One region of the Paraburkholderia sp. BR13439 genome, then DNA from elsewhere that is predicted to be linked to it. Evidence: riboswitches for the same ligand, from Rfam matches in the RefSeq annotation. Region 1 holds a riboswitch; the other holds the start of a gene.

Region 1 (9,088 bases):
TAAGCACGTCGGACCACTTCATCGCCCCGGCAGGGCGCATCGTCGGGAAGTTCAATCCAGATTGCGTTCCCATTCCAGAACGCTTCGATTGACGACTCGCAAACGGGGGCCCCTGCGAAGCGACGTCCAGAGACCGGCGTAGTGGACCACCTTGCCTTCGCCCACGTAGATTCCGTGATGCGTGTAGCCGCGGCGACGCGTGACCGGATGCAAGCCAACTACCAGTTGAATATCGCTTTCCCAGCAATTCTGTCGCATTAAATAGCACATTTCGATTACCGTGTTTCAGTGTTACCCGCTCGACTATCTGCAGAGAGCATGCCAACTTTCTTTTGAGTATCTCTGCACTCACCGGCACCGCTGTGTCGGGCTATTCGCTACGTTGCTTGAGGAAAGCATTGAGCCTGGCAGTGAGAAATCTCAGAGGTGAGACGCCAGAATTGAGAGATGGGCCGGCATCTCGGCCTACCCTGAGATGAATGCCCCGTCTTCGGGACGGCAGCCGGCGTAAGATGCTTAAGCCTGTTCTGGTTCAGCTATCGAGATTGTGGTTGCGGGACGATTCGCGTGGGTGACTCACCGGCACTGAAAGCAGAGCGCGCGCGGCTCCGTGAAACGCGACATAGATGGACGAAGGCAAGCGAACCGATGATGACGTCGCTAGAAGCGATGGCGGGGGCAAGCGCCCAGCCATGTACTGACGCAGAGGAAGCAGGGAGTTTTGTTCTCCAGTACGCAAAAGGCAGGCAAATGCAAGGAAAAGCCGGGGTTGGGCCTCACGAACGCTGCGTGAAGCCCCAACGTTCAGATATTGCAGCGGCGATTCCCAGCACATGCTGAGCGACGATGGACGCTCGAGCGTCATCAATCCTGTCCGCAGGTGCGAAGATTCCAACAGATGCCTTGGCCTCGCCGAGACCGTCGAAGACGGCAGCGGCAATTTCCCCGATTGCAGGGCGCCACCCTCCCATACAGACGAATGCGCCTGACCACGGCGACATTGCGGTTTCCGGCGTGCCGCCTGGTCGGTAGCAGTCGCGACTTTCAGGCGTTCGAGGTCCGCCAGCCTTTGCCTCCAAGATGACCAAACCTGCCGCGGTCGAGTCGGCCGGCGCCGAGGTCCCAATGCTCAGGGATGCAGAGACACGGTCACGCGCGCTAACGCTATCGACACAACAAATCGAGTCTCCTTGAAGAAGCGCAAGGAACGCAGTCTCCCCAGTAAGGTGCGAAAGCTCAGCCAGGAGTGGCGCGGCGAGGCGTCGTATGTCGATATCAACAATCCCGCGACCGCCCATCGAGAGGACCTTGAATCCAGTGAAATAGCGGCCCGTCGCTTCCTCGCGGGAGATGAAGTCGGCGTGAACGAGGGTCCGCAAGGTTCGATGCACATTGCACAGCGAGAGGCCAGTCAACTCAGCAATCTCACGGGCGGTCCGACCTCGTCCATTCGTATCTGCTACTGCTTCAAGGACGTGCAGTCCCTTGAGTAACGTCTTGTCCATGCGAACTTGTAGAGCGGCGCTTATTTTGAGTCTGGAACGCTACAGGCGTCTCGGAAGGCAGACATGTAGGTCTTCGCTTTGCGCGGCGCGTTTCTCGTCAGCAAAAAAGAGCGTGTGGTGGTCCACACGCTCGTTCTGCATTACGACTTCATGTGACTCAGCGCCACCTCTTGCAACTCAACCTCGCGCTGGCACTGTTCGACCGCCCCAACTCCGACGGGGGGCCCGCGAAAGCGGCGGCGCTCAAGTCCGAACCAGCCAACGATGAGCAGGGCGAAGAGGCCGATGAAGTACTGACGAAGGATTTCGGTCGGCGGTTGCAATCCAACCCAGACGATAAAGACGCCACCTACAACGGCGACGATTCCGCATGGCTTCGACCAGACACCGAGGCGGAACGGACCATATTTGCGATTCTTCGCGAACAGCGCCGCGAGAATCGCCATACCGTAGCAAATCTGATAAAAGAGCGCCGTGCCAGCTGTCAGGGCCGCAAATGCCGACGAATAGAGCGTCACGGCCACCCCGGCAATCGCGCCAAACCAGATTGCCGAGGCCGGCGTACGAAAGCTGGGCGAGACCTTGGCAAAGCCTTTGGGGAGTCCGCCGTCGCGAGCAAACGAATACAGTGCCCGCGAGAAGCCGGTCATGCAGCTTGCACCGCACATGTACACAGAAATCGTGATGGAAGCCGCGACGAAGTGCTTTAGCCATTGCGGTGCCACAACTTCTTGGTAGAGCTTCAGGAATCCATCGGGCCCCTTCTTCGCAATCTCAGCGGGGTCGTGCATTGCGAGGCCAAAAATCACAAACAGCGCGAGTCCGAGGATGACGGAGAACAGCACCGAGTTCTTCATCGCACGAGGAACGGCGCGAGTAGCGTCCACAGTTTCTTCGGAAACGTGCGCAGATGCGTCGTAACTGGTAACCAGCCACATCGGGAGCAGCAAAGCGTATCCGCAGATGAGCAGGGGATTCGTTGTACGCGGAACGACATCGCCGCCGGCTGCACCCGTGTTGTTGACGAAGTCGAACAGGTGCGTGAGGTTCGCGGGGTGAATGTTATAAAGCATCATCCCGCACAGCGCAGTCGCTCCGACGAAGGTGATGTAGGCACCAATCTCCACGAGCCGGGACAGCGTCTTCACGCCTACGTGGTTGAAAATCGCCCAGGTCACCATCAGCACTGACACGCCGAGCAACTGTTCCCAGTAGCCCCAGTGCGACGTATCAATCTGGAAAATCTCATTGAGAATCATCTGGTTGAAGACCAGATACGTGGCGACGGCCGTACCGCCCATCGAGAAGACGTAGGCAAGCAGATTTATCCACGACGTCGCCCATCCCCAGCCGCGACCACCGAGAACAGATGACCAGTGATAGAGGCCGCCTGCCGTGGGGATGGCCGAGCTGATTTCACCTAGCGAAAGGGCCGTCGCGAGTGCAATAACACCGCCCACCAGCCACATCACGGTCAGCCCGAACATCCCGGCCGTGCCGAGTCCTTGTTGCATGTTCACCGAGACGCCGAAGAACACGCCGATAACCATAAACGAAACGGCGAAATTCCCGAACGCGGACATACGCCGCGACAACTCCTGAGCATAGCCGAAGCGGTGCAGCGTCTCTGCGTCTTCACGCAGGATATCTTCTGTACGACGCTCGCTCACAATATCTCCTGACGACATTCCAGCATCTCCTGATAGTGTAGGGCCACGGCCTGACAAAAAAGAATTCGACCGCGACACAGAAAGGGAAGACGTTTTCGTTACGCCTTTTTTATGCGTCTCTACTGCAACGTCCATGCCAATCTGCTTTTGATGCGTCCCTAAATCCTTCTCTGCTTGTGCCTGCCCGCTCCGCGGGGCTTCGCGAGAGTTCGGGGCAAATTGTCGGAGTCTTACGAAATCATCTTTGAGACGCCCGTCGCTGCCTGACTCGTCTCATGCCTGAGAAATCTCACGGTGAGCCTCGAACGGGACATTCAATGAAACTCGCCGGCCCCTAGCCGGCGAAGCCCAAGGGCTCTCACACATCACCATTCCGCATCTCCTCGCGAAATCGGCATAAAGCTTGCAGAAATCCTCACGCCAACCGCGAGGTTCGAGTCCTCCTCGAATGCTTCCGGTTGCGGCCTTCAGGAGATTGCAATGACTACCGCCTCAACTTCGCTTCACGGGCAAATCGAAAAATGGTTTGGCGGTGCTCAGCGGACCTCGATTCGTATCTCACGCGGCGCCACTAACCAGAAGAGGAGCGTCACCGTGTCACGCATCGACAGTCCGTACGCCATCATTTTCTTCAGACACGGTGACGGCTCCTGGCAGGTTTATCCGCAGCGTGGCGGCCGTCCGGCCTTTCTGGCCATCGAACGTGCGGCTTGACGTGCATGTACCGGCCCGATGCCGGAGCTTCGTTGAGCCGGGGCATTGCTCGCCTTCGCGCGTAGGACTGACGTCGATTTCGAACCCGTCTAGGTTTGAGAACCGTCGGTTCATCCGGCACAGACACACAACGATCTAATCAGCCGGTTGCTCACGTGCAGCCGCTCTTGTTGAATAGCCCCTCTCATTCATGTATGCAAACAAAAATGATGTGATAGTCGTGGGCGCCGGAATCGTTGGCCTCGCTATCGCGCACGAACTGGCAAAGCGCAACCTGGCTGTAACGGTCGTGGACAAAGGAGAGCCCGCCGGTGAATGTTCGGGCGGCAACGCAGGCGCGCTTTCGTATCATTCCTTTGCGCCGCTCGCCCTTCCCGGAGTTCTGTCGGGTGCCATCAAGATGATGTGCAACCCGAAGGGGCCGCTGTATGTCCCACCGCTCTATTTCCCGTTCGCTGCGTCATGGTTGTTCCAGTTCGTAAAGTCGGCCGAGCCAGCTCGCGTGTACAAAACTGCCGAGTCACTGGAATGGCTGCTTCACCATGCGCCACGCGACCACAAAGAGCTGGCAACCGATGTCGGCTTTGCGCAGCAGATGCGCCAGACTGGGCAGTTGCATCTCTACCCCTCAGAAGTATCGCTAGCAAAAGACGCGTTTGCCTGGGCGCTAAAGTCCCAGCTTGGGATGCGTATGCAGAAGCTCGACCGAAAGTCGATTCGAGAAATTGAGCGTGATGTGTCGCCAGACTACGTTGTCGGCCTCCTCCTTCCGGACGACCACTGGCTTCGCGACCCGCTCGCCTATGCGCGCGCAATCGCAGACGCGGCCCGTCTGCGTGGTGTCGCGTTTGAACGGGCCAGCGTCACGACGCTTGAATCGAACGCGCTGAACTGGGTGGTTCGCGCGGGCGACCGCGTGTTCAGCGCCACGCACGTGGTTCTCGCGTCGGGCGCGTGGTCGAACGTACTACTGCGCTCTGTCGGCCTTTCAGTGCCGCTGGAAACTCAGCGCGGGTACCACCTGCATGTCCCCCAATCGGATACGCATCTCTCGCGCACAATCGTGCTTGCTGACAGGAAGGTCTTTATCACGCCGATGGAAAGCGGTCTGCGTATTGCAGGCACAGTCGAATTTGGCGGCACTCAGCGCCCGGGTAATGAGCGGCGAGCAACCCTTCTCGAACACCATGCCCGGGCAGGACTGCCATCGTTGAATACGACGCGTGGCGCGACCACGTGGATGGGACACCGTCCCTGCATGCCCGATTCAATGCCCGTTCTGGGTCAGGCACCTGACCGAAAAAATCTCTGGCTTGCCTTCGGACACGGCCACCTTGGGCTGACTGGTTCAGCTCCCACAGCCAAGATTATCGCGGACTGCGTGACAGGCCGGCCGCCGCAGAGGGACCAACTTGGGCGATTCTCTGCAGCGCGCTTCGGCAAACCCGCCGTCCAGGAAGCCTGATTCGGGGGCGCGCTCATCCGCGTACTGCTGCGTCACAGGGTCGTCATCATGACCTGCTTGCCGCCGGCTTGTCCGGTGTACGGTTCCGTGTCAAGCGGGTGGCCTGTTTTCTTCGGAATCTGGTATTACTCGCCGTCCTGATTTTGCGAGTCGTAGTTCGTACTGGCCTCCACCGCTATGGAGCCAGCGGCGCGATTCCAGTAGGGCAGGTACCGTCCGGTAGTATTAGTCCCGGGTGTGCCGACGTACATCTGGTCTTTGCCATCGAACGCATTCGGCTCCGGCGATGCCCAGGAATGACTTGTGGGATTCGAGTGCCGACCGGAGCATGTCATCCGCCACATGGCGGTCAGCAATGCCCCGGGTTCGCATTGCCACCAACGAATCAGCCAGGTTGGCTGCGATATCCATCGTCGCGTCGAGTTCCCCGGCGACCTGAACGGCGTTGGTGCGAGCAAGCTCCTGTGCGTACCGAACAGCCGCATCTTTCTGGGAGGCACCTACACGGATACTGATGCTCGCGATGCAAACAAAGAATCCGGCTGTTACGGCAAGCGCGACGGCCGCGAGCATTTTGGCCTTGAGCGTCACCTTTTTTTTGTTATACATAGGTCACCTCGCGCGTTTTGCGCGTCGTCTGTTCTGGCCGCTGGCGACTGAGCGGCGTTCGACGGGACGCGGTCCCGTAGTCTTTGGATTGAGTTCAGATACGCGAGCGCCACCCGCGTGACCGCGTCAAAAGACAAGGTCAGGCGAGTGGCGATACGTCGGGCAAGGTCAGGCGCTTACGGCCGCACGCACTGAGCGGAGGTGGGAGGACTCAACGCTGTCTGCCAGCAACTCCGCTGTTGCGCACGAGAGCGTCCAGCCGAGGTGTCCGTGTCCGGTGTTGTAGAACACGCCGTCCTGTTTGCCAGGACCAACCTTGGGAAGCATGTTGGGCATCATCGGGCGCAGCCCCGCCCATGGAATAACGCGTGCGGTCGAGCAGTCGGGGAAATAGCGCCGTACCCAGTCGGTGAGGGGCGCGACGCGGTCAGCCCGGATATCCTTGTTGAAGCCGTTGATCTCCGCGGTGCCTGCGACCCGGAAGCGGTCGACACCCAATCGGCTCGTCACGATTTTGGCCGCATCATCGAGCAGGCTTACCCAAGGGGCTGCCTGTTGACTCTTTTCGTCATCGAGGTTGACCGTAATCGAATATCCCTTCACAGGATAGATGTTCACGTGGTCCCCGAACATGGCTGCAAATCGGCGGCTGTGAACCCCTGCACATACAACCACCCCGTCGACCACATCGTTTCGTCGGCGGTCGCCACCAGCAGTCGAGTGGATCCGTAAGCCGTCGGTTTCGCGGGCGATTGAGGTGATGTCAGTGTCGTAGTGGAAATGGACGCCCTTGCGACGACAAGCTTCGGCCAAACCCCGCGTGAATTTGTGGATGTCACCGGTGGAATCCGAGGGTGTGAAGAAGCCGCCGTAGAACTCGCCCCGGAGGGTCGGCTCAATCTGCTTCATTTCCCGTGGGGTGACCGACCTGCGGTCGAGGCCACCCTCACGCAGCAGGACGTTGACCGCAGACGCAGCCTCGAAACCGGCGCGGTCCGCGTAAATGTGCAGAATGCCCCGCTTCTCGAGGTTGAAGTCAAAGCCTTCCTGCTCGGCGATTGCGTACAGATGCTCGCGCGCCATGATGGCGAGGCGCACTGTATCGACCGTGTTGGACTTGTAATTCGGAATCTGGCGCAAGAATTCGCCCATCCACGAGTACTTGTGCCAGGAAGGCGCAGGGTTGAGTAAGAGCGGAGCGTCCGCTGTCGTCATCCATTTGAGTCCTTTGAGTACGGTGGCCGTACTATTCCAGACTTCCGCGTTACTCGCCGAAAGTTGCCCACCATTCGCGAACGACGTTTCCATGGCCGCATAGCGATTCTTTTCGTACACGGTCACGTCGAGACCGCGTTTCGCGAGTGCGTAAGCGGTGGTCACCCCGGTGATGCCGGCGCCGATAACTGCAACTTTTTTCATTTGCACACGTCCAGTCAAAGCTAATGCGGCGTAATCCGCATGCCCCATCTGTCCATGTACCTGAGAGTTTCCTTCTCCGGGGTTTCAACCAGAGAATCTCCTTCGGTGGGCGCCTGATGCGCCGCTCTCCAGATGTTGATGCGACACGGTCCTTTGGCCTGAGAGTTTCCGGGGCGGTTGCTCCGTCGGCGCCGCTGTTGAATCAGCGGTCTCTCCCGTGTTCGCAATGAGATATCAGTGCTGCACCGCAGGCGAAACCCCTGAACGCATCCGGTCCGAGCGTCACGGTTTTTCGCCTTCGGCTTTCAATTCAGGAAGGCATCTTGGCGCGTCGGAATCGTTCCAGGTCGACGCTCGGCATCTCGGTCGTTTCCGACACCGCCGATGTCGCGCCCCGTTTGATGAAGTCGGCGAGTCGTTCGGCGAGCATAATCGTCGGAGCAGTCGTGTTCCCCGAGACGAGTGCTGGCAAGACCGACGTGTCGGTTACACGGAGGCCTTCCAGCCCGTGAACACGGAACGTCGTATCCACAACCGACATGTCGTCCGTGCCCATCCGGCAGGCGCCTGACGGGTGAAGTGCGCCTTGCCCCGTCTCGCGGACGAAACGGATTCGCTCTTCCTTTGTGCGAAGAATACCGCCAGGACGATACGGTGCCCTCACGTACTTGCTCATGGCTTTCTGTGCAAGCGTCTCCTGACCAATCCGGACGCCTTCCGCCAGCACTTCGGCATCGTACGGGTCCGACAGGTAGTTCGGGTCGACGAGAGGCGGCACTGCAGGGTCGGCGCTGGCGATGCGTATCGTGCCGCGTGAGCGCGGACGTGTCTGGTACACGTTCAGCGTCAGACCGTTGCCGCTCGGTGTCTCGTCTGCACCTTCTTCGACGCCAGCGCCCGGCAGAAAGTGATACTGCAGATTAGGAAGAGGGTCATCCTCGGCGCCGTACCAGACGAGTCCGCCTTCGCAGATGTTGGAACTCACCGGGCCGCTACGGAACAGCGCGTATTCGAGACCCGCGCTGACCTGGTTGCGGAATTTCTTGTAGCGGTCGTAACTGTGCTCACCGGTCAGGTCGTAAATGAGGAACATATCCATGTGGTCCTGGAAGTTCTCGCCCACGCCCGGGAGGTCATGTACCACCGACACGCCGGCCTTGCGAAGTTGTTCAGCCGGACCGATGCCGGAAAGCATCAACAGATGGGGGGAGCCGATTGCGCCAGCGGAGATGATGACTTCGCGCTCCGCGCGGACAATCTTCCGTTGACCATTTTCGACGTGCTCCACGCCAACCGCCCGTCCGTTCTCGACGACGATGCGCACCACGCGGGAATCGGTCTTGATGGTCAGGTTCTTCCGGTTGCGCGCCGGATTGAGATACGCGACCGCGGCGCTGCATCGCTTTCCATCCCGCGTCATCGTCTGGTAGAGACCGCAACCCGCCTGCTTTCCGGAGTTAAAGTCCTGGTTGTAGTTGATGCCCATTTCCTGACACGCTCGCAACCAGGCTTTGGTCAGATAGTGGGTGTAGCGCTGGTCAGAAACTCCCAGCGGGCCGCCCGTACCATGCTCTGGGCCGGCGAAGCGCTCGTTGTCCTCTGCCTTTCGGAAATAAGGCAAAACATCGGCATAGCTCCAGCCATCGAGGCCCATCGAAGCCCAGCCGTCGTAGTCTTCCGGGCATCCGCGCATGTAGACCATCGCG
Region 2 (9,088 bases), on a different contig from region 1:
GAGATCGAGAATGCACTCGTGCGCGACGAGACCGCCGGGGCCCGAGTACAGCACCGGATAGTGCGGCGCGAGCTTGTTAGCGACGTAGTTCGCGTTGAGGATCGCGGTTTCGGTCGCGGCGGTCAGATTCTTCGCGCCCATCATCGCGATGTACATCCACGAGATCGGCAGGATGGACGCCGAGCCGTATGGCGCGCCCGACACCGCGCCGATGCCGGTCTCCGCGCGCTGATAGCCCGACGAAGTCTGGTTCGGCAGGAACTGCGCGAGGTGCGCGCCGACCGCGACCGGACCGACGCCCGGTCCGCCGCCGCCGTGCGGAATGCAGAAGGTCTTGTGCAGGTTCAGGTGCGAGACGTCGCCGCCGAACTGGCCCGGCGCGCACAGGCCGACCATCGCGTTCATGTTCGCGCCGTCCACGTACACCTGGCCGCCGTGCGCATGCACGATCTCGCAGATTTCGCGGACGTTCTGCTCGAACACGCCGTGCGTCGACGGGTACGTGATCATGATCGCAGCGAGCTTATCGGCGTGCTGCGCGGCCTTCTTCTTCAGATCCTCGATATCGACGTTGCCCTGCGCGTCGCATGCGACGACCACGACCTGCATGCCGGCCATCTGCGCCGACGCCGGGTTCGTGCCGTGCGCCGAAGCGGGAATCAGACAGACGTTGCGATGCGCTTCGCCGCGCGACGCGTGATATGCGTGGATGATCAAGAGACCCGCGTACTCGCCCTGCGAGCCCGCGTTCGGTTGCAGCGACACGGCCGCATAGCCGGTTGCGGCGACCAGCATCTCTTCGAGCTGATCGATCATCTCGCGGTAGCCGACGGTCTGTTCGGCCGGTGCGAACGGATGGATCTGGCCGAACTCGGGCCACGTGACCGGCAGCATTTCCGAGGTCGCGTTCAGCTTCATCGTGCACGAGCCGAGCGGGATCATCGAGCGATCGAGCGCGAGGTCCTTGTCCGACAGGCTGCGCAGATAGCGCAGCATTTCCGTTTCCGAATGATGACGGTTGAACACATGATGCGTGAGGTACGCGCTCGTACGTTCGAGCGCGGCCGGCACCGACGCGGTGTTCGATGCGCTCAGCGCGGCGTCGAGCGCGTCGACTTGCGGCACGTCGCTCGCGAAGGCCGCTTGCGCGAACACCGCGAGCAGGTCGGCCAGATCGTGGCGCGTGGTGGTTTCGTCGATCGACAGACCGACTTGCGTCGCGCTCACGCGGCGCAGGTTGATGCGCCTGGCCGTGGCCGCGTCGTGCAGCGCTTGAGTGCGTGCGCCGGTGTCGAACGTGAGCGTGTCGAAGAAGGTTTCGTTGACGAGCTTGTAGCCGAGCTGCTTCGCGCCTTCGGCGAGCAGCGTGGCGATGCGGTTCACGCGCAGCGCGATCGTCTTCAGGCCGCGCGGGCCGTGATAGACCGCGTACATGCTCGCCATGATCGCGAGCAGCGCCTGTGCGGTACACACGTTCGAGGTCGCCTTCTCGCGGCGGATGTGCTGCTCGCGCGTTTGCAGCGCGAGACGCAGCGCGGGGTTGCCTTGCGCGTCGACGGTCACGCCGACCAGACGTCCCGGCATCTGCCGCTTGAATTCGTCGCGCACCGCGAGGTACGCGGCATGCGGGCCGCCGAAGCCGACCGGCACGCCGAAACGCTGGGTATTGCCGACCGCGACGTCCGCGCCCCATTCGCCCGGCGGCGTCAGAACCGTCAACGCGAGCAGGTCGGCGGCGACGACCACATGGCCGCCCGCCGCGTGGATCGCTTCGGTCAGCGCGCGGTAGTCGCGCACGTCGCCGTTCACGCCCGGATATTGCAGCAGCACGCCGAATGCGTTCGCATCGGCGGCTTCAGCAGCCGGGCCGACCTTCACTTCGATGCCGACCGGCGTCGCGCGCGTCTTCACGACTTCGATGGTTTGGGGCAATACGTCGTCGGCGACGAAGAACACGTTCGACTTCGGTTTGCCGACGCGTTGCAGCAGCGTCATCGCTTCGGCCGCGGCGGTCGCTTCGTCGAGCAGCGATGCGTTCGAGATCGCGAGGCCGGTCAGGTCGGTGACCATTTGCTGGAAGTTCAGCAGCGCTTCCAGACGGCCTTGAGAAATTTCAGGCTGGTACGGCGTGTACGCGGTGTACCACGCTGGATTTTCCAGCACGTTGCGCAGGATCACCGTCGGCGTATGGGCGTTGTAATAGCCCTGGCCGATGTAGGAGCGGAACACCTGGTTCTTGTCCGCGAGCTCGCGCAAGGCGGCGAGCGCTTCGGCTTCGCTCTTCGGTTGCGCGAAGGGGCCGAGCGGCAGCGTTTCGGTGCGGCGGATCGTCTTGGGGATGACGGCGTCGATCAATGCCGCGCGCGACGCGAAGCCGAGTGCTTCGAGCATCGCTTGCTGGTCGGCCGTATCCGGGCCGATATGCCGTTCGGCGAAGGCGTCGTGCACTTCGAGCGCGGCGAGCGAGAGAGGAGTGCGGTTCATCAGACGATCCGGGTGTTCGAGCTTCATGGGTGTTCCTGGCGGCGCGGCGCGCGCCATGGTGCGAGCGCCGCGCCTGACGGTTAAAACGAAAGTGAATCAGGCAGCGAGTCAGGTCGTAACTCAGGCGCCGATCGACTTCGCGTACGCGTCGGCGTCGAGCAGACGCTCGAGCGACGCGTCGGCGGCCGGCTTGATCTTGAACAGCCAGCTGTCGTACGGCGTGCTGTTGACGGTGTCCGGCGAGTCGCCGACGGCCGTGTTCGCTTCGATGACTTCGCCTGAAACCGGCGCGTAGATATCGGAAGCGGCCTTCACCGATTCGATCACGGCGACGGTGTCGCCCGCGGTCACGGACTTGCCGAGTTCCTGGACTTCGAAGAAGACGATGTCGCCGAGCGCTTCCTGCGCGTGGTCGGTGATGCCGACCGTCAGCGTGCCGTCCGCTTCGGTGCGGACCCATTCGTGCGATTCGGTGTATTTCAGATCGGCCGGGATGCTCATTGGATGCTCCTGAACGGTATGTTCGGTAGTGGTTTGAATGTAGGGGCGTGCGCCGGCCGCTTAGACCGCCAGCACCTTGCCGTTGCGCACGAACGGCAGTTTTACCACGCTTGCGGGACAGGCTTTGTCGCGAATCTGGACATGCACGGTGTCACCCGGCTGCACGCCTTTCGGCACGCGCGCGAAGGCGATCGACTCCTGCATGGTCGGCGAGAACGTGCCGCTGGTGATTTCGCCGTCGCCGTGCGGCGTGACGACTTTCTGATGCGCGCGCAGCACGCCGGCAGCCTTGCCGTTGTCCTTCAGCAGGATCAGGCCGACGAACCCGGCGCGCGAGCCGTCGGCTTCGAGGCTGCTCTTGCCGATGAAGTCGCGCGGTGAGGTGAGGTCGACGGTCCATGCGAGGCCGGCGTCGAGCGGCGAGACATTGTCGTCCATGTCCTGGCCGTAAAGATTCATGCCGGCTTCGAGGCGCAGCGTGTCGCGTGCGCCGAGACCGGCCGGGCGCACGCCTTGGGCGGCGAGCGCATTCCACAGCGCTTCGACATGCGTAGCGGGCAAGATGATCTCGAAACCGTCTTCGCCGGTGTAGCCGGTGCGCGCGACGGTCAGCTCGCCGAACGGCGTGCCGTCGATGCGCGCGGCGTTGAACGGCTTCAGCGCTTCGGTCGCGGCGCGCGCGGCCGGCACCGTTTGCCAGGCTTTTTCGCGCGCGTTCGGGCCTTGCACGGCGACGATCGCCAGATCGCGGCGCGGCGTGATGGTGAGGCCGAAGCCGCCTTCGGCGTTGAGCTGGCCGAACCAGGCGATGTCTTTGTCGGCGGTGCCGGCGTTGACGACCACGCGGAAGTGGTCTTCGCCGAAGTAATAGACGATCAGGTCGTCGATCACGCCGCCGTTCGGATTCAGCATGCAGGAGTAGAGCGCGCGGCCCGGAGTTTGCAGCTTCGCGACATTGTTCGCGAGCGCGTATTCGAAGAACGCGCGGACGCGCTCGCCGGTGAAGTCGACCACGCACATGTGGGACACGTCGAACATGCCGGCGTCGGTGCGCACCGCGCGATGTTCCTCGATCTGCGAGCCGTAGTTGACGGGCATGTCCCAGCCGCCGAAGTCGACCATGCGGGCATTGAGCGCACGGTGAGCGGCGTGGAGCGGGGTGTGTTTGAGTTCGGTCATGGGGCCTCGGGCGTCTCGCGGAACAAAAAAGGCCATGCGGCGCACTGCCTCGCGGCCTTGTGCCTGCGAGCGTGGTTCTGCATGACCCCTCTGTCCTCGATACCTGAGAGATTGCGCCGCCGCGACTGGCTCAATGAGCTCGATTCGTCACGGGGAAACGCGCGCCCCTTCGGTGGGCAGCTTGCCTGCGGTGCACGACGTGCGACGCGGATGGCTACTGCCGCTCTCCAGAGTGCGAAAAAACCGCCGGAAGACGGGTTTTTCGACGCGGTCGGTCCTTTTGCCTGAGAGTTTGCGGGTGTGCCCCTTCGGCGGCGCGGCCTGCGATTTTTCGCTTGCCAGCACGCTCTCCCGACGCGTGCGGCGAATGTACGCGACGGGCCTGGGCTTGTCAAATAAAGGGCCGGGAGCGCTCACTCGCCGATCGCATGAGCCGCATTGTCCAGTTCCTGGTTCAGCACGCGCTGTTCTTCCGCGGACAAACCGCCACCGTGCTGCGTGGCCATGTCACGCGCTTCCTGACGGATCGTCTCGAGGCGGTGATGCAGCGCGGCGCCTTGCGGCGGTGGGTAATAGCCCTGATTCACCCGAGTGTCGATACGGCGCGCGAGATTGTCGATGCGGCCCTCGACCTGATGCAGGCGCTGGTCCGCGATCTGCTGCGGAGTGGGGCTCGGGTGCGGGGCCGGCGGCGGCGTTACCACGCAGGCGGCGACTGAGCCGAGCAGCGCGCATGCAACAAGGGCACGGATGATTCGAGACATGGATTCTCCAGGAGTCGTTGTCGTATCGATTGCTACCTCGCTAGCAACGGATGACGAGGAACGCCCGCTGACTCGGCAGCGGGCGAATTTGTAACGTTATGTTCCTTTCTGGAACGTCAGGAAAAGCCCGCCGACGGCCTTTGCGGCGCGGAAGGTCATCCTGTTTTCGGTACACAGACCGCGCGAGCACGGTGCCACGCGCAGCGATGCAGGGCTCAGCGAATGCGCTCGAACGGCAGCCGCACGCCCTGCTCGGAGCTGCGCGCGGCCAGTTCGATGATCGTCATTACGTCGACCGCGTCGCGCGTGCTGACCGGAAATGCGACGCCGTTCTGGATCGTGTCGGCCAACGCAATATAGAAGCCTGCGTACTCGCCGTTGCGGGTGGGCAATTCACGCTCGACTTCCTGGTCGCCTTCGAGCACGCGCAGCACGCCGGGGGTGTTGCCGGCGCCGAAGCCTGCGTCGCCGGGGCGCAGGCCGGCTTTCAGCTGATCTTCCTGGGTGTCGAGGCCGTGTTTCACATAGCTGCCGCGCGTTCCATGGATCGCAAAGCGCGGTCCCGGCAACGCGGTCAGCGCGCTTGCATGCAGCACGACCTCGAACTCCTCGTAGCCGAGCTGGATGTGCACGTAGTCGGGTGCGCTTGCGTCGTCGCGGTGCGTGCGCACCGTCGCCGAGACGGTCTGCGGTGCGCCGAAGAGGGCAAGCGTCTGATCGATCAGATGCGGACCGAGATCGAACAGCAGACCGCCGCCGCGCGTCACATCTTCGCGCCAGCGCTGACGCACGCCCGGCCGGAAGCGGTCGAAATGCGATTCGTAATGCGTGACGCGACCCAGTTCCACGCGCGCGAGCAGGTCGCGTACGGTCAGAAAATCGCCGTCCCAGCGGCGGTTGTGAAAGGGTGCGAACAGCTTGCCGCGGGCGAGCGCGATATTGGCAAGTGTGTGGGCGTCGGCGGCACTCAGCGTGACAGGCTTGTCGACGACCACGTGCTTGCCGGCTTCGAGCGTGCGGCGCGCGAGGTCGAAGTGGGTGTCGTTGGGCGTCGCGATCACGACACAGTCGATGTCGTCGAGCGCGAGCAGCGCGTCGAGATCGGCGACGATCTTCGCGTGCGGATAGTCGGCGTGCGCGCGCTCGGATTGCCCGGTCGCAATCGCGGCGACGCTCGCGCGTCCGCAACGTTCGATCACCGGTGCGTGAAACGTCGCGCCGGCGAAGCCGTAGCCCATCAATCCAATCTTCAGCGATGCGGACATGCGATTCTTCCTGGAGGAACGGCGCGCCGCCTTGCCACCGCGGCGGCGGCGCGCAATCTCATCATTGTGGCATTTGTGGGCTGGACCGGGGGCTGAGCATGACCCCCATCGCGCAGTCCATCGCGGTTGTCCATGTTAACATCGCACCTCTCGCGCGCATCGAGCCGCGCACCATGTCCCGGGCCTTCGGCCGGCGCCTCCCGCCGGTCCGACCTCAGCGGCCCTCAACCGTCTTACCCATCCACAAACGATGTCCGCAGGCCTGAACCCCGCTCAAAGTGAAGCGGTCCGTTATCTCGACGGTCCCTGTCTCGTACTCGCCGGCGCCGGCAGTGGCAAGACGCGCGTGATCACGCAGAAAATCGCTCACCTGATCGAAGCGAAGGGCTTCGAGCCACGCCACATCGCCGCCGTCACGTTCACGAACAAGGCCGCGGCGGAAATGCGCGAGCGCGTCGGCAAGCTGCTCGAAGGCAAGACGCTGACCGCGCCGGGCAAGGAAGGCCGCAAGGTGCCCGTGAACCAGCTGACGGTGTGTACCTTCCACTCGCTCGGCGTGCAGATCCTGCGGCAGGAGGCGGAACACGTCGGACTGAAGCCGCAGTTCTCGATCATGGATTCCGACGACTGCTTCGGCATGATCCAGGAACAGGTCGGCTCGACGGACAAGGGCTTCATCCGCAAGATCCAGTCGATCATCTCGCTGTGGAAGAACGGCCTGATCATGCCCGAGCAGGCGATCGCGACCGCATCGACCGAGGACGAGCATCAGGCGGCGATCGTCTATCGCAACTACGTGGCGACGCTGCATGCATATCAGGCGGTCGATTTCGACGATCTGATCCGCCTGCCCGCCGAGCTGTTCGCGAGCAACGAGCAAGTGCGCGACCGCTGGCAGAACAAGCTGCGCTATCTGCTGATCGACGAATATCAGGACACCAATGCGTGCCAGTACGAACTGGTGAAGCTGCTGGCCGGCAAGCGCGCGGCGTTCACGGCGGTCGGCGACGACGACCAGGCGATCTACGGCTGGCGCGGCGCGACGCTCGAGAACCTCGGCCAGCTCGGCAAAGATTTTCCGAATCTGCACCTGATCAAGCTCGAGCAGAATTACCGCTCGACGGTGCGCATCCTGACCGCCGCGAACAACGTGATCGCGAACAACCCGAAGCTGTTCGAGAAGAAGCTGTGGTCCGAGCACGGCATGGGCGACACGATCACGGTGACGGGCTGCAACGACGAGGAGCACGAGGCGGAGTCGGTCGTGTTTCGGCTGTCCGCGCACAAGTTCGAGCGGCGCGCGAATTTCCGCGACTACGCGATCCTCTATCGCGGCAACTTCCAGGCGCGCATCTTCGAGCAGGTGCTGCGCCGTGAACGGATTCCGTACGTGCTGTCGGGCGGCCAGTCGTTCTTCGACAAGGCCGAGATCAAGGACATCTGCGCGTACCTGCGCCTGATCGCCAATGCGAACGACGACCCCGCGTTCATTCGTGCGATCACGACACCGCGTCGCGGCGTCGGCAATACGACGCTGGAGGCGCTCGGCGCGTTCGCTGGCCAGGCGAAGGTCTCGCTGTTCGAGGCGGTCTACATGGGCGGCATCGAGGCGCGTCTGTCGCCGCGTCAGATCGAGCCGATGCGCGCGTTCTGCGACTTCATGCAGCGCCTGACCGACCGCGCGGAAAGGGACGCGGCGGGCACGCTGCTCGACGAGCTGATGGAGGCGATCCACTACGAAGCGTACCTGTACGACGCGTTCGACGAGCGCCAGGCGCAGGCGAAGTGGCAGAACGTGCTCGAGTTCATCGAATGGCTGAAGCGCAAGGGCACGAAGGAGGAGCCGGCGGCCGGCAGTGAGGCGACCGGCTACGACACCGCCGACGGCTTCGGCGACACCGGCAAGAACCTGCTCGGCCTGATCCAGACGGTTGCGCTGATGTCGATGCTCGAAGGCCGTGAGGAAGATCCGGATGCGGTGCGGCTGTCGACCGTACATGCGTCGAAGGGGCTCGAGTATCCGCACGTGTTTCTGGTCGGCGTCGAGGAAGGCATCATGCCGCATCGCGGCGGCGCGGACGACGAGCCGATCGACGACGCGCGCATCGAGGAGGAGCGCCGGCTGATGTACGTCGCGATCACGCGCGCGCAGCGCAGCCTGCACCTGAACTGGTGCAAGAAGCGCAAGCGGGCGCGGGAGACGATCGTCTGCGAACCGTCGCGCTTCATCAACGAAATGCTGCTCGACGATGCGCCGCCGCCGACGCCGGAAGAAGCGCCGATGTCGCCGAAGGACCGGCTCGCGAGTTTGAAGGCGCTGTTGCAGAAGGCGTGAGCGGGGTGAGGCTTCAAGTGCCCGCCCGGTGCGGTTGCTTGTCGTTGCGCACAAAAAATCCCTGCATCGCGTTAGCGCTTGCAGGGATTTTTCGTTTAGCGGCTGATCCCGCCCGCTTTACTTCACCGCACTGACCATATAGTCGACCGCGGCCTTCACGTCCGCATCCGATGCATTCGAGCCGCCCTTCGGCGGCATCGCGCCCTTGCCGTGCAGCGCGTAGTTGTAGACCGTATCCATCGAGTCCTTCAGACGCGGCGCCCATGCTTCCTTGTCGCCGAACTTCGGCGCGTTCAGCACGCCGGCCGCGTGACAGGCCTGACATACCGACTGATACAGCGCCTTGCCGGCCTGCGACGCATCCGCGCTTTGCGCGCCGCCTGCTGCCGGGGCGGGAGTCTGCGGCACGCTGGCCATGGCGGCCATCGCCGCGGCGGCCTGGGCCGCGCCCGCGTCCGATGCGGGTGCCGTACCGGATGCCGCAGCGGCACCCGATGCCGCAGCTGCGCCCGCCGCCGGCTGCGCCGGCTCTGGGAAGCTCGCGCCCGAATTGTTCGCCA

The links. A riboswitch is a leader RNA that binds a small molecule or an ion and turns the genes downstream of it on or off. The one in region 1 is predicted to bind glycine.
Region 2: it holds a riboswitch for glycine, as region 1 does, so the genes downstream of both, gcvT (glycine cleavage system aminomethyltransferase GcvT) here and AB3X96_RS37665 (D-amino acid dehydrogenase) in region 1, are expected to answer to the same signal.

What each region holds. Positions count from the first base shown of each region.
Region 1 covers NZ_JBFPKN010000033.1:2,071-11,158, reverse strand. Annotated here, with positions in the region: partial or broken gene AB3X96_RS37695 (lecithin retinol acyltransferase family protein) at 1-258, opposite strand, end outside; gene AB3X96_RS37690 (IclR family transcriptional regulator) at 777-1,505, opposite strand; gene AB3X96_RS37685 (APC family permease) at 1,646-3,193, opposite strand; gene AB3X96_RS37680 (hypothetical protein) at 3,656-3,889, shown strand; gene AB3X96_RS37675 (NAD(P)/FAD-dependent oxidoreductase) at 4,110-5,354, shown strand; gene AB3X96_RS37670 (hypothetical protein) at 5,580-5,963, opposite strand; gene AB3X96_RS37665 (D-amino acid dehydrogenase) at 6,132-7,382, opposite strand; glycine riboswitch at 7,519-7,610, opposite strand; gene AB3X96_RS37660 (GMC family oxidoreductase) at 7,693-9,088, opposite strand, start outside.
Region 2 covers NZ_JBFPKN010000001.1:150,397-159,484, reverse strand. Annotated here, with positions in the region: gene gcvP (aminomethyl-transferring glycine dehydrogenase) at 1-2,511, opposite strand, end outside; gene gcvH (glycine cleavage system protein GcvH) at 2,605-2,985, opposite strand; gene gcvT (glycine cleavage system aminomethyltransferase GcvT) at 3,046-4,164, opposite strand; glycine riboswitch at 4,245-4,405, opposite strand; glycine riboswitch at 4,426-4,528, opposite strand; gene AB3X96_RS00765 (hypothetical protein) at 4,578-4,928, opposite strand; gene AB3X96_RS00760 (oxidoreductase) at 5,144-6,193, opposite strand; gene AB3X96_RS00755 (UvrD-helicase domain-containing protein) at 6,444-8,528, shown strand; gene AB3X96_RS00750 (cytochrome c5 family protein) at 8,646-9,088, opposite strand, start outside.